Regions from separate parts of the Streptomyces sp. NPDC046759 genome, predicted to be linked through region 3. Evidence: predicted binding sites of a transcription regulator. Region 3 holds the regulator's gene; each other region holds the start of a gene.
What was found. The regulator HrcA, encoded in region 3, represses chaperone genes, less so after heat shock. The targets are predictions, from matches to a motif close to TTNGCACTCNGNNNNNCNGAGTGCNAA.

Region 1: groES (co-chaperone GroES) is a predicted target of HrcA. The motif match lies at 3,784-3,810, and genes of this name have one in related genera.
Region 2: groL (chaperonin GroEL) is a predicted target of HrcA. The motif match lies at 2,934-2,960, and genes of this name have one in related genera.

What each region holds. Positions count from the first base shown of each region.
Region 1 covers NZ_JBEYYJ010000052.1:1,280-6,147, reverse strand. Annotated here, with positions in the region: gene ABZ919_RS40040 (RNA polymerase sigma factor) at 1-619, shown strand, start outside; gene ABZ919_RS40035 (class I SAM-dependent methyltransferase) at 645-1,805, opposite strand; gene ABZ919_RS40030 (polysaccharide deacetylase family protein) at 1,896-2,834, shown strand; gene ABZ919_RS40025 (polysaccharide deacetylase family protein) at 2,831-3,688, shown strand; gene groES (co-chaperone GroES) at 3,957-4,265, shown strand; gene groL (chaperonin GroEL) at 4,387-4,868, shown strand, end outside.
Region 2 covers NZ_JBEYYJ010000027.1:109,694-114,561, forward strand. Annotated here, with positions in the region: gene ABZ919_RS31025 (hypothetical protein) at 1-787, shown strand, start outside; gene groL (chaperonin GroEL) at 1,185-2,807, opposite strand; gene ABZ919_RS31035 (cold-shock protein) at 3,135-3,341, opposite strand; gene ABZ919_RS31040 (MoaD/ThiS family protein) at 3,788-4,063, opposite strand; gene thrC (threonine synthase) at 4,060-4,868, opposite strand, start outside.
Region 3 covers NZ_JBEYYJ010000005.1:47,864-52,731, reverse strand. Annotated here, with positions in the region: gene ABZ919_RS08555 (nitronate monooxygenase) at 1-610, opposite strand, end outside; gene dnaJ (molecular chaperone DnaJ) at 723-1,859, opposite strand; gene hrcA (heat-inducible transcriptional repressor HrcA) at 1,860-2,876, opposite strand; gene ABZ919_RS08540 (MBL fold metallo-hydrolase) at 3,049-3,771, shown strand; gene ABZ919_RS08535 (DUF3097 domain-containing protein) at 3,806-4,624, shown strand; partial or broken gene ABZ919_RS08530 (hypothetical protein) at 4,648-4,868, opposite strand, start outside.

The sequences.
Region 1 (4,868 bases), on a different contig from region 3:
GCTGTGCGAGGACGCCCTGCGCCTGGCCCGCCTCCTGTCCGGGCTGATGCCGAAGGAGCCGGAGGTGCACGGCCTGACCGCGCTCCTGGAGTTCCAGGCCTCCCGCACGGCCGCCCGCACCGGCCCCGACGGCTCCCCGGTCCTCCTCAGGGACCAGAACCGCCGCCGCTGGAACCGCATGCTGGTCGCCCGCGGCATCCGCGCCTTGGAGCGCGCCGACGCCACGGAGACCGGCGCCCCGGGCCCGTACGCCCTCCAGGCGGCCATCGCCGCATGCCATGCGCACGCGTACACGTACGAGGAGACCGACTGGCGCACCATCGCCACCCTGTACGGCCTGCTGGCCGCCCGTGCCCCGTCCCCGGTGGTCGAGCTGAACCGCGCGGTCGCCGTGTCCATGGCCGACGGCCCGGCCGAGGCGCTGGACCTGGTCGACGCCCTGGTCGCCGAACCGGCCCTGCGCGGCTACCACCTGCTGCCCAGCGTCCGCGGCGATCTGCTGTCCCGCCTCGGGCGCACCGCCGAGGCCCGCGCGGAGTTCGTCCGGGCGGCCGGCCTGGCACGCAACGAGAAGGAGCGGGAGCTGCTGCTCCGGCGCGCCCACGAGGTGGCGCCCTGAGTCCCCGGGGCCTGTCCGGCGGGTCCTACGCCGGCCGGCCCACGAGCATGGTGGGCGCCCCGGCCACCCGGGTCAGGAACACCGTGGCCGCGTTCGGGCCCTGCGGCTTGACCTTCTTGCGCAGTTCCTCCGGCTCGACCGCCGACCCGCGCTTCTTGACGGTCAGCGTGCCGACCTCCCGCTCGCGCAGCAGTGCTTTCAACTTCTTGACGTTGAAGGGGAGTTGGTCGGTGATCTCGTAGGCGGAGGCGTACGGGGTCGGGCGCCGTTCGTCCGCGGTGACGTAGGCGATGGTGGGGTCGATCAGCCCGCCGTCCAGCTGTTCGGCCACCTCTGCGACCAGATGCGCGCGGATGACGGCGCCGTCGGGCTCGTACAGGTAGTGCCCCACCGGGCGCACCCCGGGGTCGGGCAGCCCCGTGCCGTGGAGCGTGCGCGGGCCGGGCAGCAGGGTGGCGCGCACCGCCCCCGGCGCGGTCCCGAACCACAGCACCGCCTCCTTGACGTCCCCGCCGTCCGAGATCCATTCGGCCTCGGCGTCGTCGGGTACGACCTCGTGCGGAATGCCGGGTGCCACCTTCAGGGCCGCGCGGGGTGCCGTGCGGGCGGTCTCGATCGCCCAGGACAGGGGCGGGGAGTAGGCCTCGGGGTCGAAGACCCGGCCGCGTCCGCCGCGCCGGGCAGGGTCGACGAACACGGCGTCGTACCCGCCCGTGTCCACCTCGGTGACGTCCGCCTCCCGCACCTCGATCAGCTCGGCGAGCCCCAGTGCCTCGGCGTTCGCCCGGGCCACGGCGGCCGTCAGGGGGTCCCGGTCCACGGCGAGCACCCGGATCCCGGCCCGGGCGAATGCGATCGCGTCCCCGCCGATCCCGCAGCACAGGTCGGCCACGGAGCCGACGCCCAGTTCCTTGAAACGCCGCGCCCGGTACGTCGCCACGCCGGTCCGCGTCGACTGCTCGACCCCGTTCGGTGTGAAGAACATCCGTCCCGCGTCCGCGGTCCCGAACTTCGCGGCCGCCCGCTGCCGCAGCAGGGCCTGGCCGAGCGCGGCCGACACCAGTTCGGCGGGATGGTCGCGGCGCAGCCGGGTGGCGACGGCGAGTTCGTCCGCCGGGGCGGTGTCGCGGACCTCGTCGAGGAGGGCACGGCCTTCGGGGGTCAGGAGGAGAGCGAGGTCGTTCACCGGGTCATTGTGGGCCAGTCGGTGGATTGTGCGCCTCCGATGGCGGTGTCGGACGGGGCTCCGGGGCCCGGTCCGGGAATAACCGGCACCATGCGCGTAGTCGTACAAAATGATGAACATCGGGTTCGTCCGGGTCGTCTGGCGCTCGGCTGCGGAGCCGCCGTACTGGCCTGCTCCGCGCTCCTGTCCGGCTGTGCCGGCTCCGCCGAGACCCGCCCGGCACCCGGCCCCGCGTCCGGCCTGGGCGGCCCCGCCCCCGCGCCGCGCCGCCACGTCCTGAGCCCCCAGGCCCGCCAGGCCGCCGAACACGCCCGCCTGGTCGCCGCCGCCAGGCGCTGGGGCCTGGCCGGGGTACCGCTGACCCCTCCGCCGCCGCCCGCGGAGAAACCGAAGATCACCGCCCGGCCCGGCTTCGAGGTGGACCACCAGGAGGCCTGGGGCCTGCCCCCGGTCTTCACCACGATCCCGACCGAGCAGAAGATCGTCTTCCTCACGATCGACGACGGTTCGGAGAAGGACCCGCACTTCCTGCGGATGATGCAGGACCTGAAGATCCCGTACACCGCGTTCCTCAGCAATTACCTGATCAAGGACGACTACGCCTACTTCCGCAGAATGCAGTCCCTGGGCCACACGCTCGGCAACCACACCCTCCACCACCCCTACCTGCCCGGTCTGTCGTACGAGGATCAGAAGAAGGAGATCTGCGGCATGCAGGCCGTCATGAAGAAGCAGTTCGGCAGGGCGCCCACCGTCATGCGCTTCCCGTACGGCAACTACAACCAGGACAGCCTGGTCGCCGCCAAGGCCTGCGGCATCAAGTACGCGCCGATCTGGAACGAGGAGGTCTACGTCGACCACTGGGAGTACCGCGAGGACGACCAGAAGATGCGCCGCGGGGACATCGTCCTCACCCATTTCCGCGGCCGCTCCGACTGGAACGGCACGATGGTCGACGACATGCGCCGCTTCTTGGACAAGGTCACCCGCGAGGGCTACGCCGTGGCCCGCCTGGAGGACTACCTGTGAGGCCGGGGGCCGGGCGAGGCAAGGCGGGCTCCGCATGCCACCCGGGCCGGTACGTCGCCGCGCTCCTCGCCTCGGCCCTCCTCCTCGCCGGCTGCGCCCAGTCCGTCGACCCCATCGAACGCCTCGGCAAGAAGGCCGCCGAGGGAGTGCGCCCGCACGGCCCCGCCCCCGGCGAGAGCTACCGCCGCTGGGGCCTGACCGAGCCCCTGGCCCGGCCACCGCGCCCCGCCGCCCGCGCCCTCCCGCTCACCCCGTCCGGCGCGGGCCGCACGCTGCCCCGGGTCGTGGACCACATCCCCACCCGCGACCGGGTCGTCTTCCTCACCTACGACGACGGCGCCGACCAGGACCCCCGCTTCGCCGACATGGTCCGCGAACTCCGGCTGCCGGTCAGCATGTTCCTCACCGACAGCGTCGCCGGGCCCGGCTACGGCCCCTTCGCCCGCCTGCACCGGCTGGGCGCGGGCATCCAGAACCACACCCTCGACCACCGCGCCCTGGCCGGTCTTCCGTATGCCGGGCAGCGCGCCGAGATCTGCGGCCAGCAGGAGAGGCTCGACGCCCGCCTCGGCCTGCGCCCCCGCCTCCTGCGCCCGCCGTACGGCGCGTACGACACCACCACGCTGCGCGCGGCGGCCGACTGCGGCATCTCCGCGGTCGTCCTCTGGCGCGCCGCGATGACCCCGGCCGACCTCGTCTACACCCGTGGCGCACACCGCCTTCGCCCCGGCGACATCATCCTGGTCGGCCCGGACGAGACGGCGGGCCGCAGCATGCGGGACCGTACGGCGCGGGTACTGCGCAGGGTGCAGCGCAGCGGGCTGACGGTGGGCCGGCTCGAGGACTATCTGTAGGGCGCTCCGGTGACCCGCTCGGGGGGAGAGCCGGCCGCGAGCACCGTTCGCCGGCCCGCGCCCGTAGCCGAAGTCGGCCGACGCGCCGCACGGCATTGGCACTCCGCTTGACCGAGTGCTAACTGCGGTCATAGTCTCGGGTCTGGCACTCCCCCCTGGAGAGTGCCAACAAAGCGACGGGCAGGTCCGGCACCCGCGACGACGGATCGACCTGGTCGCCACCTCAGACAGTTAACCCCGTGAGATCTCCGAAGGGGGAGGTCGGATCGTGACGACCACCAGCTCCAAGGTTGCCATCAAGCCGCTCGAGGACCGCATCGTGGTCCAGCCGCTGGATGCCGAGCAGACCACCGCCTCTGGCCTGGTCATCCCGGACACCGCGAAGGAGAAGCCCCAGGAGGGCGCCGTCCTCGCCGTGGGCCCGGGCCGTTTCGAGAACGGCGAGCGCCTTCCGCTCGACGTCAAGGTCGGCGACGTCGTCCTGTACAGCAAGTACGGCGGCACCGAGGTGAAGTACAACGGCGAGGAGTACCTCGTCCTCTCGGCCCGCGACGTGCTCGCGATCATCGAGAAGTAATCACCTCGAGCACATTCTGCTCCTGAGCTGCGCCCCTGGCCCCCGCGACCGATAACGAAGCCGGGCGCCCGGGGCGCAGTTGTCTTTACACCAACAGATTTCCGAGAGGGCTCCCGCTGTCATGGCGAAGATCCTGAAGTTCGACGAGGACGCCCGTCGCGCCCTCGAGCGCGGCGTCAACAAGCTGGCCGACACGGTGAAGGTGACGATCGGCCCCCGGGGCCGCAACGTCGTCATCGACAAGAAGTTCGGCGCTCCCACCATCACCAACGACGGTGTCACGATCGCCCGTGAGGTCGAGATCGAGGACCCGTACGAGAACCTCGGCGCGCAGCTGGTGAAGGAGGTGGCGACCAAGACCAACGACATCGCGGGTGACGGCACCACCACCGCCACCGTGCTCGCCCAGGCGCTGGTCCGCGAGGGCCTGAAGAACGTCGCCGCCGGCGCCTCCCCTGCCGCCCTGAAGAAGGGCATCGACGCCGCCGTCAAGGCCGTCTCCGACGAGCTGCTCGCCTCGGCCCGCCCGATCGACGAGAAGTCCGACATCGCCGCCGTCGCCGCGCTGTCCGCCCAGGACCAGCAGGTCGGCGAGCTCATCGC
Region 2 (4,868 bases), on a different contig from region 3:
CCAACACCGCCGCACCAAGCATGACTTCGGGCACCTCCCGCCCCGTGAAGCCGCCATCGCCGCGTACGTCGACCGCCTCCCCGACGGCGCCGACATCTCCGTGAAAACGCTGGCCAAGCAGCTCCCCTACGGCCAGTGCGCACTGCGTACGGCCCTCAACCGCATCCAGGCGGCGGGGCACTTGCGGCGAGGGAGGGAGCGGCTGGAGACGGAAGACGGGGGCTCGCGCTGGATCACCCGATCGTGGTGGTCCCGAACCGCACGCGACGACGCCTGGTGGGCGGCGTTCACGCGCGGCGCCGTACCGGAGAACCCGCACCCGCCCGAACGGCCCGGCCCCACCCGCTCCCGCGCCCACATCCTCCTCGCGGCCCTCGGCCGAACGGCTCCCGTCCTGTCCCTCTCCGCCGCCGACTGCGCCGCGCTCGCCCCGCTCCTGACGGAGTGGTTCGCACGGGGGGCCACCGACGAGGCCGTTCTCCGCGCGCTGACGGAGGGACTGCCGACGCCGGTCCACCACCCGGCCGCCTTGGTCCGCCGCCGCCTCATCGACAAACTCCCATCCGAACCGGTCCCCCGCCCGGCGCCCCGCCGAGTCCTGGAGTGCTCGGAATGCGGGGTGCCGGGGCGACCGGAGGCACTGCCGGGGGGCGTGTGCGCGGGATGCCGGGGCGGGCGGGCGCCGACGCGCTCCAACGCCCCCCTGCCCGCTTCAGCAGTCCAAGTCCACGCAGCCGAGATCCGCGCTGCGATGTCCCTCAAACGTCGAGAAAGAGCACCCGCATGACGGCCTCCACGGTCCGGCATGACCACTCAGGGGCACGATGGAGAGGAGGAGTGCGAGGAGCTGGCCGAGGCCGCGCCCGAAACCGTGCGGCTCGAGTACGTCAACGGAAAGGTAGTCGTAAAGGCCATGCCGGCCTCGCGCCCGAGCGAGGCGTCAGGGCCGAGGCCTACCGCAAAGGCCGTGCCATCACGGACGGCTTCCTCGCGCCGGAGTGCTCCACCCGCCCCTGGGGAGCGACCGTCGAGCTGCCGCCTCCGGTGGGCATCACCCTCGACACCGAAAAGCTGAAGGACTACGCCGACCGAGCCCGATGAAAACGCCCGAGGGCGGCACCCCCAGCCAGAAGCTGGACGTGCCGCCCTCGGTCCCAAGGACAGGCGATCAACCGTCAGGTCGATCAGAAGTCCATGTCACCGCCCGGCATGCCACCGCCGGCGGGCGCGGCGGCCTTCTCCGGCTTGTCGGCGATGACGGCCTCGGTGGTGAGGAACAGCGCGGCGATGGAGGCGGCGTTCTGCAGAGCGGAACGGGTCACCTTCGCCGGGTCGATGATGCCCTCGGCGACCAGGTCGACGTACTCGCCGGTCGCGGCATTCAGGCCGTGGCCCGGGGTCAGGTTGCGCACCTTCTCCACCACGACACCGCCCTCGAGGCCGGCGTTGACGGCGATCTGCTTCAGCGGGGCCTCGAGCGCGATGCGCACGGCGTTGGCGCCGGTCGCCTCGTCACCCTCGAGCTCCAGCTTCTCGAAGACCTGGGAGGCCTGCAGCAGGGCCACGCCACCACCGGCGACGATGCCCTCCTCGACGGCCGCCTTCGCGTTGCGGACGGCGTCCTCGATGCGGTGCTTGCGCTCCTTGAGCTCCACCTCGGTGGCGGCACCGGCCTTGATGACCGCGACACCGCCGGCGAGCTTCGCCAGGCGCTCCTGCAGCTTCTCGCGGTCGTAGTCCGAGTCGCTGTTCTCGATCTCGGCGCGGATCTGGTTCACGCGGCCGTTGACCTGCTCCGAGGAGCCGGCACCGTCGACGATGGTGGTCTCGTCCTTGGTGATGACGACCTTGCGGGCGCGGCCCAGGAGGTCCAGGGTCGCGTTCTCCAGCTTGAGGCCGACCTCCTCGGAGATGACCTCGCCGCCCGTGAGGATGGCGATGTCGCCGAGCATGGCCTTGCGGCGGTCACCGAAGCCCGGGGCCTTGACGGCGACGGACTTGAAGGTGCCGCGGATCTTGTTGACGACCAGGGTCGACAGGGCCTCGCCCTCGACGTCCTCGGCGATGATCAGCAGCGGCTTGCCCGACTGCATGACCTTCTCGAGGAGCGGGAGCAGGTCCTTGACCGAGGAGATCTTGGAGTTGGCGATGAGGATGTACGGGTCCTCGAGCGACGCCTCCATGCGCTCCATGTCGGTCGCGAAGTAGGCGGAGATGTAGCCCTTGTCGAAGCGCATGCCCTCGGTGAGCTCGAGCTCCAGACCGAAGGTGTTGCTCTCCTCGACGGTGATGACGCCTTCCTTGCCGACCTTGTCCATGGCCTCGGCGATGAGCTCGCCGATCTGGGTGTCGGCGGCGGAGATGGACGCGGTGGAGGCGATCTGCTCCTTGGTCTCGACGTCCTTCGCCTGCTCCAGCAGGGCGGCGGAGACGGCCTCGACGGCCTTCTCGATACCGCGCTTGAGGGCCATCGGGTTGGCCCCGGCGGCGACGTTGCGCAGGCCTTCCTTGACCAGGGCCTGGGCGAGCACGGTCGCGGTGGTCGTACCGTCACCGGCGACGTCGTCCGTCTTCTTGGCGACTTCCTTGACCAGCTCGGCGCCGATCTTCTCGTACGGGTCCTCGAGCTCGATCTCCTTGGCGATGGAGACGCCATCGTTGGTGATCGTGGGGGCGCCCCACTTCTTCTCGAGGACGACGTTGCGACCCTTGGGGCCGAGCGTCACCTTGACGGCGTCCGCGAGCTGGTTCATGCCGCGCTCGAGGCCGCGCCGCGCCTCCTCGTCGAACGCGATGATCTTGGCCATGTGAAGTGGTCCCTCCAGGACTGGGGGTGATTCCTTCGGACCGCGCCCGCGCCCGCGACGGACGGCTCGCCGGCCTGTGGTTCCTTGCCCCACGTGGCCTGCGGGCCTCACCGACCCGGTCCTTCTTTGTCACTCTCACCTTCAGAGTGCTAACGCCAATGATTAGCACTCGGCACCTCCGAGTGCAAGCGCCCCGGGGGTGCCGCAGGGCGCGCTCAGCCGCGCGCGAACAGGGGCGCGCCGGGCAGGACGAAGGGCCCGCACCCCGGGAGGTGCGGGCCCTTCGACGATGAAACAGAAGAACGTCGCTGTCAGTCGACGCGTGCTTCAGCTGGTCGCCAGCCGGACCATGTCCGCCTGCGGGCCCTTCTGGCCCTGCGAGATCTCGAAGTCGACCCGCTGCCCCTCTTCCAGGGTGCGGTATCCGTCCATCTGGATCGCGCTGTAGTGGACGAAAACATCCGCACCACCGTCGACCGCGATGAAGCCGTACCCCTTCTCCGCGTTGAACCACTTGACGGTGCCCTGAGCCATGCCTAACTCCCCTATTACTGGCCCTTGCACAGATCCACACTTCGCGGACCCGGGTCAGACCTCACCCCCCATCGACGGGGGCGTGCGCCGTAACGCGTCGACCGCGGCTGAATGTATCTGTCCAACTGCCGTCTGCAACAGGTCAATCGGACGAGAATTCTGGACGGGAACGGTCCGGAATGTAGCGAGAATTCATAGGAATTCGGGGCAAGTCGGGCCCCATAAAAGCCACAAATGCCGCATTCGACCCGGGCACTTTGGCTACTTCTTGTCGGGCCTGCGGCATGAATACAGGGCCCCCGACCGGTCCGACCGGGGACGCGTTCCCCAACTCTACCGTGCTCAATCACGCAGAATTGCCTCCTCCGCTTCTCTCACGGAGGAGGCAATTCAATGAACAATGAGTAACTGAAGTTACCCAAGGTAACGATCGACCGCCGTAACGATCAGCCGCCGGCGACCGCCGGAATGATGGAGACGCCGGCGCCGTCGGGGGTCGCCGTTTCCAGGCCCTGCTCGAAGCGGACGTCGTCGTCGTTGACGTAGACGTTCACGAAACGGCGCAGCTTGCCCTGGTCGTCCAGGACGCGGGCGGCGATGCCGGTGTGGTTCTTCTCCAGGTCCTCGATGACCTCGGCGAGGGTGCCGCCCTCGGCGGTCACCTCGGCCCGGCCCCCGGTGTAGGTGCGCAGGATGGTGGGGATGCGAACGGTCACGCTCATGCGAGGCCAGCCTCTCGGAAGGAGTCCAGGGTCGGGCGGATGGTGGCGGTGAGACCGGTGCCGGCCACCGCGTCGAGGGTCTTCAGGCCGTCGCCGGTGTTGAGGACCACCGTGGTCTTCGCCGGGTCCAGGACGCCGTCCTCGAGCAGCTTGCGGGTGACGCCGACGGTCACCCCGCCCGCCGTCTCCGCGAAGATGCCCTCGGTACGGGCCAGCAGCTTGATGGCGTCCACGACCTGCTCGTCCGTCACGTCCTCCACGGCACCGCCGGTGCGGCGCGCGATGTCCAGCACGTAGGGGCCGTCGGCCGGGTTGCCGATCGCCAGGGACTTGGCGATGGTGTTCGGCTTCTGCGGGCGGACCACGTCGTGCCCGGCCTTGAAGGCGGTGGACACCGGCGAGCAGCCCTCGGCCTGCGCGCCGAAGATCTTGTACGGCCTGTCCTCGACCAGACCCAGCTTGATCAGCTCCTGCAGACCCTTGTCGATCTTGGTGAGCTGGGAACCGGAGGCGATCGGGACCACGATCTGGTCGGGCAGCCGCCAGCCGAGCTGCTCGCAGATCTCGTACGCCAGGGTCTTGGACCCCTCCGCGTAGTACGGCCGCAGGTTGACGTTGACGAAGCCCCAGCCCTCGCCGGCCGGGTCGCCGATCAGCTCGGAGCAGAAGCGGTTCACGTCGTCGTAGTTGCCCTCGATGCCGACGAGCTCGCCGCCGTAGACCGCGGCCATGACGACCTTGCCCTGCTCCAGGTCGTGCGGGATGAACACGCAGGAGCGGAAGCCGGCGCGGGCCGCGGCGGCGC
Region 3 (4,868 bases):
TCTCGGGGAGGTCGCGATGGGTGCCCTGATGCCCGCCGGCCTCCACTCCCTGGGCGATCACCGCGTCCGCCCCCGCCCGCTCGACCGCCCGTGCCTCCTCGGGGCCGGTGGCGGTGACCAGGGTGTAGGTGCCGGCCCGGCGCAGGGCGTCGAGCACCTCCCGGCTCGGCACACCGAAGTGGAAGGAGACCACCGGCACCGGGTTGTCGAGGAGCACGGCGAGCTTGGCGTCGTAGCCGTCGTCCCGGCCGCTGTCCGGGTCGCCCAGCTCGGTCTCGTACCAGGCGGCCTCGCCGGCCAGCTGGTGGGCGTAGACCTCGACGGAGCCCGCATCGGGGGGCGCGGCGGCAGCCGCTGCGGTGGAGCCGGTGCCCGCACCGGGGTACTCCGGCTGCGGCATGAACACGTTCACACCGAACGGACGGCTCGTGAGCCCCCGCAGCTGCTTGATCTCCTGGTACATGCCGTCGGCGGTCTTGTAGCCGGCGGCGAGGAACCCGAGGCCACCGGCCTCGGAGACGGCGGCGACGAGCTGCGGGACGGAGACACCGCCCGCCATGGGGGCCTGCACGATCGGGTGGGGGAACAGATCGGTCAGCGGGGAGGACATGACCGCATGTTGTCACGTCCTGTGAACATGGCCGAATCGGGGCGTGCGATGGCATAACCCGATGGCATAAGGGCCCGGTGCAAGGGGCGGCGCCCCCTGCACCGGGTGATGCTCAGCGCCCGTTGAACGCGTCCTTCAGCCGCGAGAACAGCCCCTGCTGCCCCGGCTGGAACTGGCCCTGCGGGCGCTCCTCGCCGCGCAGCTTGGCCAGCTCGCGCAGCAGGCGTTCCTGCTCGGGGTCGAGCTTGGTCGGGGTCTGCACCTCGACGTGGACGATCAGGTCGCCCCGGCCGCCGCCGCGCAGATGCGTGACGCCCCGGTTGTGCAGCGGGATCGACTGGCCGGACTGGGTGCCGGGCCGGATGTCGACCTCCTCCATGCCGTCCAGGGTCTCCAGCGGCACCTTGGTGCCGAGCGACGCCGCCGTCATCGGAATGGTCACCGTGCAGTGCAGGTCGTCACCGCGCCGCTGGAAGGTGGGGTGCGGCAGCTCGTGGATCTCGACGTACAGGTCGCCGGCCGGACCGCCGCCGGGGCCGACCTCGCCCTCGCCGGCGAGCTGGATGCGGGTGCCGTTGTCGACGCCGGCCGGGATCTTCACCGTCAGCGTGCGGCGGGAGCGGACGCGGCCGTCACCGGCGCACTCCGGGCAGGGCGTCGGCACGACGGTCCCGAAGCCCTGGCACTGCGGACACGGCCGCGAGGTCATGACCTGGCCCAGGAAGGACCGGGTGACCTGGGATACCTCACCGCGGCCCCGGCACATGTCACACGTCTGGGCGGTGGTGCCGGGCGCCGCGCCCTCACCGTTGCAGGTGTTGCACACGACCGCGGTGTCGACCTGGATGTCCTTGGTGGTCCCGAAGGCCGCCTCGTCCAGCTCGACCTCGATGCGGATCATCGCGTCCTGGCCGCGCCGGGTGCGCGAGCGCGGGCCGCGCTGCGACGCCGTGCCGAAGAACGCGTCCATGATGTCGGAGAAGTTGCCGAAGCCACCGGCCCCGAAGCCGCCCGCACCGGCGCCGCCGCTCTGCGAGAGCGGGTCGCCGCCGAGGTCGTAGACCTGCTTCTTCTGCGGGTCCGACAGCACCTCGTAAGCGGCGTTGATCTCCTTGAACCGCTCCTGGGTCTTCGGATCCGGGTTGACGTCCGGGTGCAGCTCGCGAGCGAGCCGACGGAACGCCTTCTTGATCTCATCCTGCGACGCGTCGCGGCGCACGCCGAGAACGGCGTAGTAGTCCGTGGCCACTTACGACTCCGCCAGGATCTGTCCGACGTACCGTGCCACTGCGCGTACCGCTCCCATCGTTCCCGGGTAGTCCATGCGGGTCGGTCCGACCACGCCGAGCTTGGCAACTGCCTCGCCGCCCGAACCGTAGCCGACCGACACCACGGAGGTGGAGTTGAGTCCCTCGTGGGCGTTCTCGTGCCCGATGCGCACCGTCACGCCCGGATCCTTCGCCTCGCCGAGGAGCTTGAGGAGCACGACCTGCTCCTCGAGGGCTTCCAGGACGGGCCGGATCGTGAGGGGAAAGTCATGTCCGAAGCGGGTGAGATTGGCGGTGCCGCCGATCATCAGCCGCTCCTCGTTCTCCTCGACCAGTGTCTCCAGCAGGGTGGAGAGCACCGTGGAGACCGTACCGCGGTCCTCGAGGTCGAAGGCCTCCGGCAGGTCCTCGACCAGCTTCGGCACATCGGCGAACCGGCGGCCCGCGACCCGGCTGTTCAGCCGGGCCCGCAGATCCGCCAGCGAGGCCTCGCCGAACGGCGCCGGGCAGTCGACCATCCGCTGCTCGACCCGGCCGGTGTCCGTGATCAGCACGAGCATCACGCGCGCGGGGGCGAGCGAGAGCAGTTCCACGTGCCGGACGGTGGACCGGGTCAGGGACGGATACTGCACGACGGCGACCTGCCGGGTCAGCTGCGCGAGCAGCCGCACCGTCCGCGCCACGACGTCGTCGAGGTCGACGGCGCCCTCCAGGAAGTTCTGGATGGCCCGCCGCTCGGGCGCCGTCATCGGCTTGACGCCCGCCAGCTTGTCCACGAAGAGCCGGTAGCCCTTGTCGGTGGGGATGCGCCCCGCGCTGGTGTGCGGCTGCGCGATGAACCCCTCGTCCTCCAGGGCCGCCATGTCGTTGCGGACCGTCGCCGGGGACACGCCGAGACTGTGCCGCTCGGTCAGAGCCTTCGACCCGACGGGTTCCTCGGTGCCGACGTAGTCCTGAACGATGGCGCGCAGTACCTGAAGCCTGCGTTCACTCAGCATTCGCGCGCACCTCCAGCACGTCGTCCCCTCGGTTCCGCTCGGTCCTGCGGTTCGTCCGCCTGGCACTCTTCGCATGTGAGTGCCAGGATTCCCCGGCCCAGTGTACGGCTGTCGGGTACACCCGGGGCAAGGTCGGTGCGGTCGCAGCGGCTCCTGCGGCTAGCGTCGCGGTATGACGGTGACTTGGGAAGAGCTCGGCTGGGAGCGGCTGACCGCCGGGGTCGGCCGGTGCCGGCTGCCCGGCTGGGACTGCACGGCAGGACTGGTCCTCGGGGAGGGTACGGCACTGATGGTGGACGCCGGCTCCAGCCTGGCGGAGGGCGGGCGGCTGCGCACGCAGGCCGAGCGGCTGGCCGGCGGCCGTGTGACCCATCTCGCGCTGACCCACCCCCATTTCGACCACGTCTTCGGGGCGGCGGCGATGGCGGGCGCGGAGGTGTACGGGGCGGTGGGCCTGGACGCGGTCTTCGCGTACGAGCGGGAGGAGCTGCGCCTGGACGCGGTCAGAAACGGGTTGCCGGTGGCCGACGCCGACGAGGCGGTGGACACGCTCGCCCCGCCCCGGCATCTGGTGTCCGGCGAGTGGACGCTGGACCTCGGAGGCGGCCGGCAGGCGTTGCTGGCGAACGTGGGCCCCGGCCACACCGCGCACGATCTGGCCGTGCTGGTGCCGGGGGATCCGGAGGTGGTCTTCTGCGGCGACCTGGTCGAGGAGTCCGGCGAACCCCAGGCGGGTCCGGACGCGGTCCGGGCCCGCTGGCCGGACGCGCTCGACCGGCTGCTCGCGTTGGGCGGTGAGGACGCGGCGTACGTGCCCGGTCACGGAGCGGTGGTGGACGCGGCGTTCGTACGACGGCAACGCGACGAGCTGGCGGTCCGTTTCGGCGTGTCGTAGGCACGGCCGTACGGCTTCTCCTATCGTCACTCGAATGCGCCAGTACACCCCCGACCTGACCCCACCGTGGAAGAAGCCCAAGCCCGCGCCGGAGGTACCGGCGGAGCCGGGCCTGGTGGTGGAGGAGCCCGGCACCGGGTTCTGCGGCGCGGTGATCCGCTGCGAGGCCGGCACGGTGACGCTGGAGGACCGCTTCGGCAAGCACCGGGTGTTCCCGCTGGAGCCGCGAGGCTTCCTGCTGGAGGGGCGTGTGGTGACGCTCGTACGGCCGTCCTCGGCCTCGGTCCCGGTACGGCCCACCCGTACGGCCTCCGGTTCGGTCGCCGTCCCCGGCGCCCGCGCCCGCGTGGCCCGCGCCGGCCGCATCTACGTCGAGGGCCGGCACGACGCCGAGCTGGTCGAGAAGGTGTGGGGCGACGACCTGCGCATCGAGGGCGTGGTGGTGGAGTACCTGGAGGGCGTCGACGACCTGCCGTCGATCGTGTCGTCCTTCGCACCGGGTCCGGACGCGCGGCTGGGCGTCCTGGTGGACCACTTGGTGCCGGGCACGAAGGAGTGGCGGATCGCGGAGTCGGTGACCAGCGAGCACGCGCTGGTGGTCGGACACCCGTACATCGACATCTGGGAGGCCGTGAAGCCGTCGTCGCTGGGGATCGAGGCCTGGCCGAAGGTGCCGCGCGGGCAGGACTGGAAGACGGGGGTGTGCCGGGCGCTGGGCTGGCCCTCGGAGAACACCGGGGCGGTGTGGCAGGCGATCCTGAAGCGGGTGGGGTCCTACAAGGACCTGGAGCCGGAGTTGCTGGGGCGGGTGGAGGAGCTGATCGACTTCGTCACGGGTAGCGGTGGGACCTGACACCCTTGTCGGTGCCGAATTCAGGCGGGGATCTCACCTGCTGCACAGATGGAGCGCTTGACGCCGTAGTCCCGGTCGACACTTGTCTTGGAGACCACCTCGACCACCAGCGTGATCAACTGCGACGGCAGCAGACGGCCCGAGTCCGGGGCGACATCACGCTGCACCAGATCCGGAGCGGCCATCATCACGATTTCCCCCCGGAGAAGCTCGGCCTTGACGCCCTCCGGGGGCTCACCTTTTG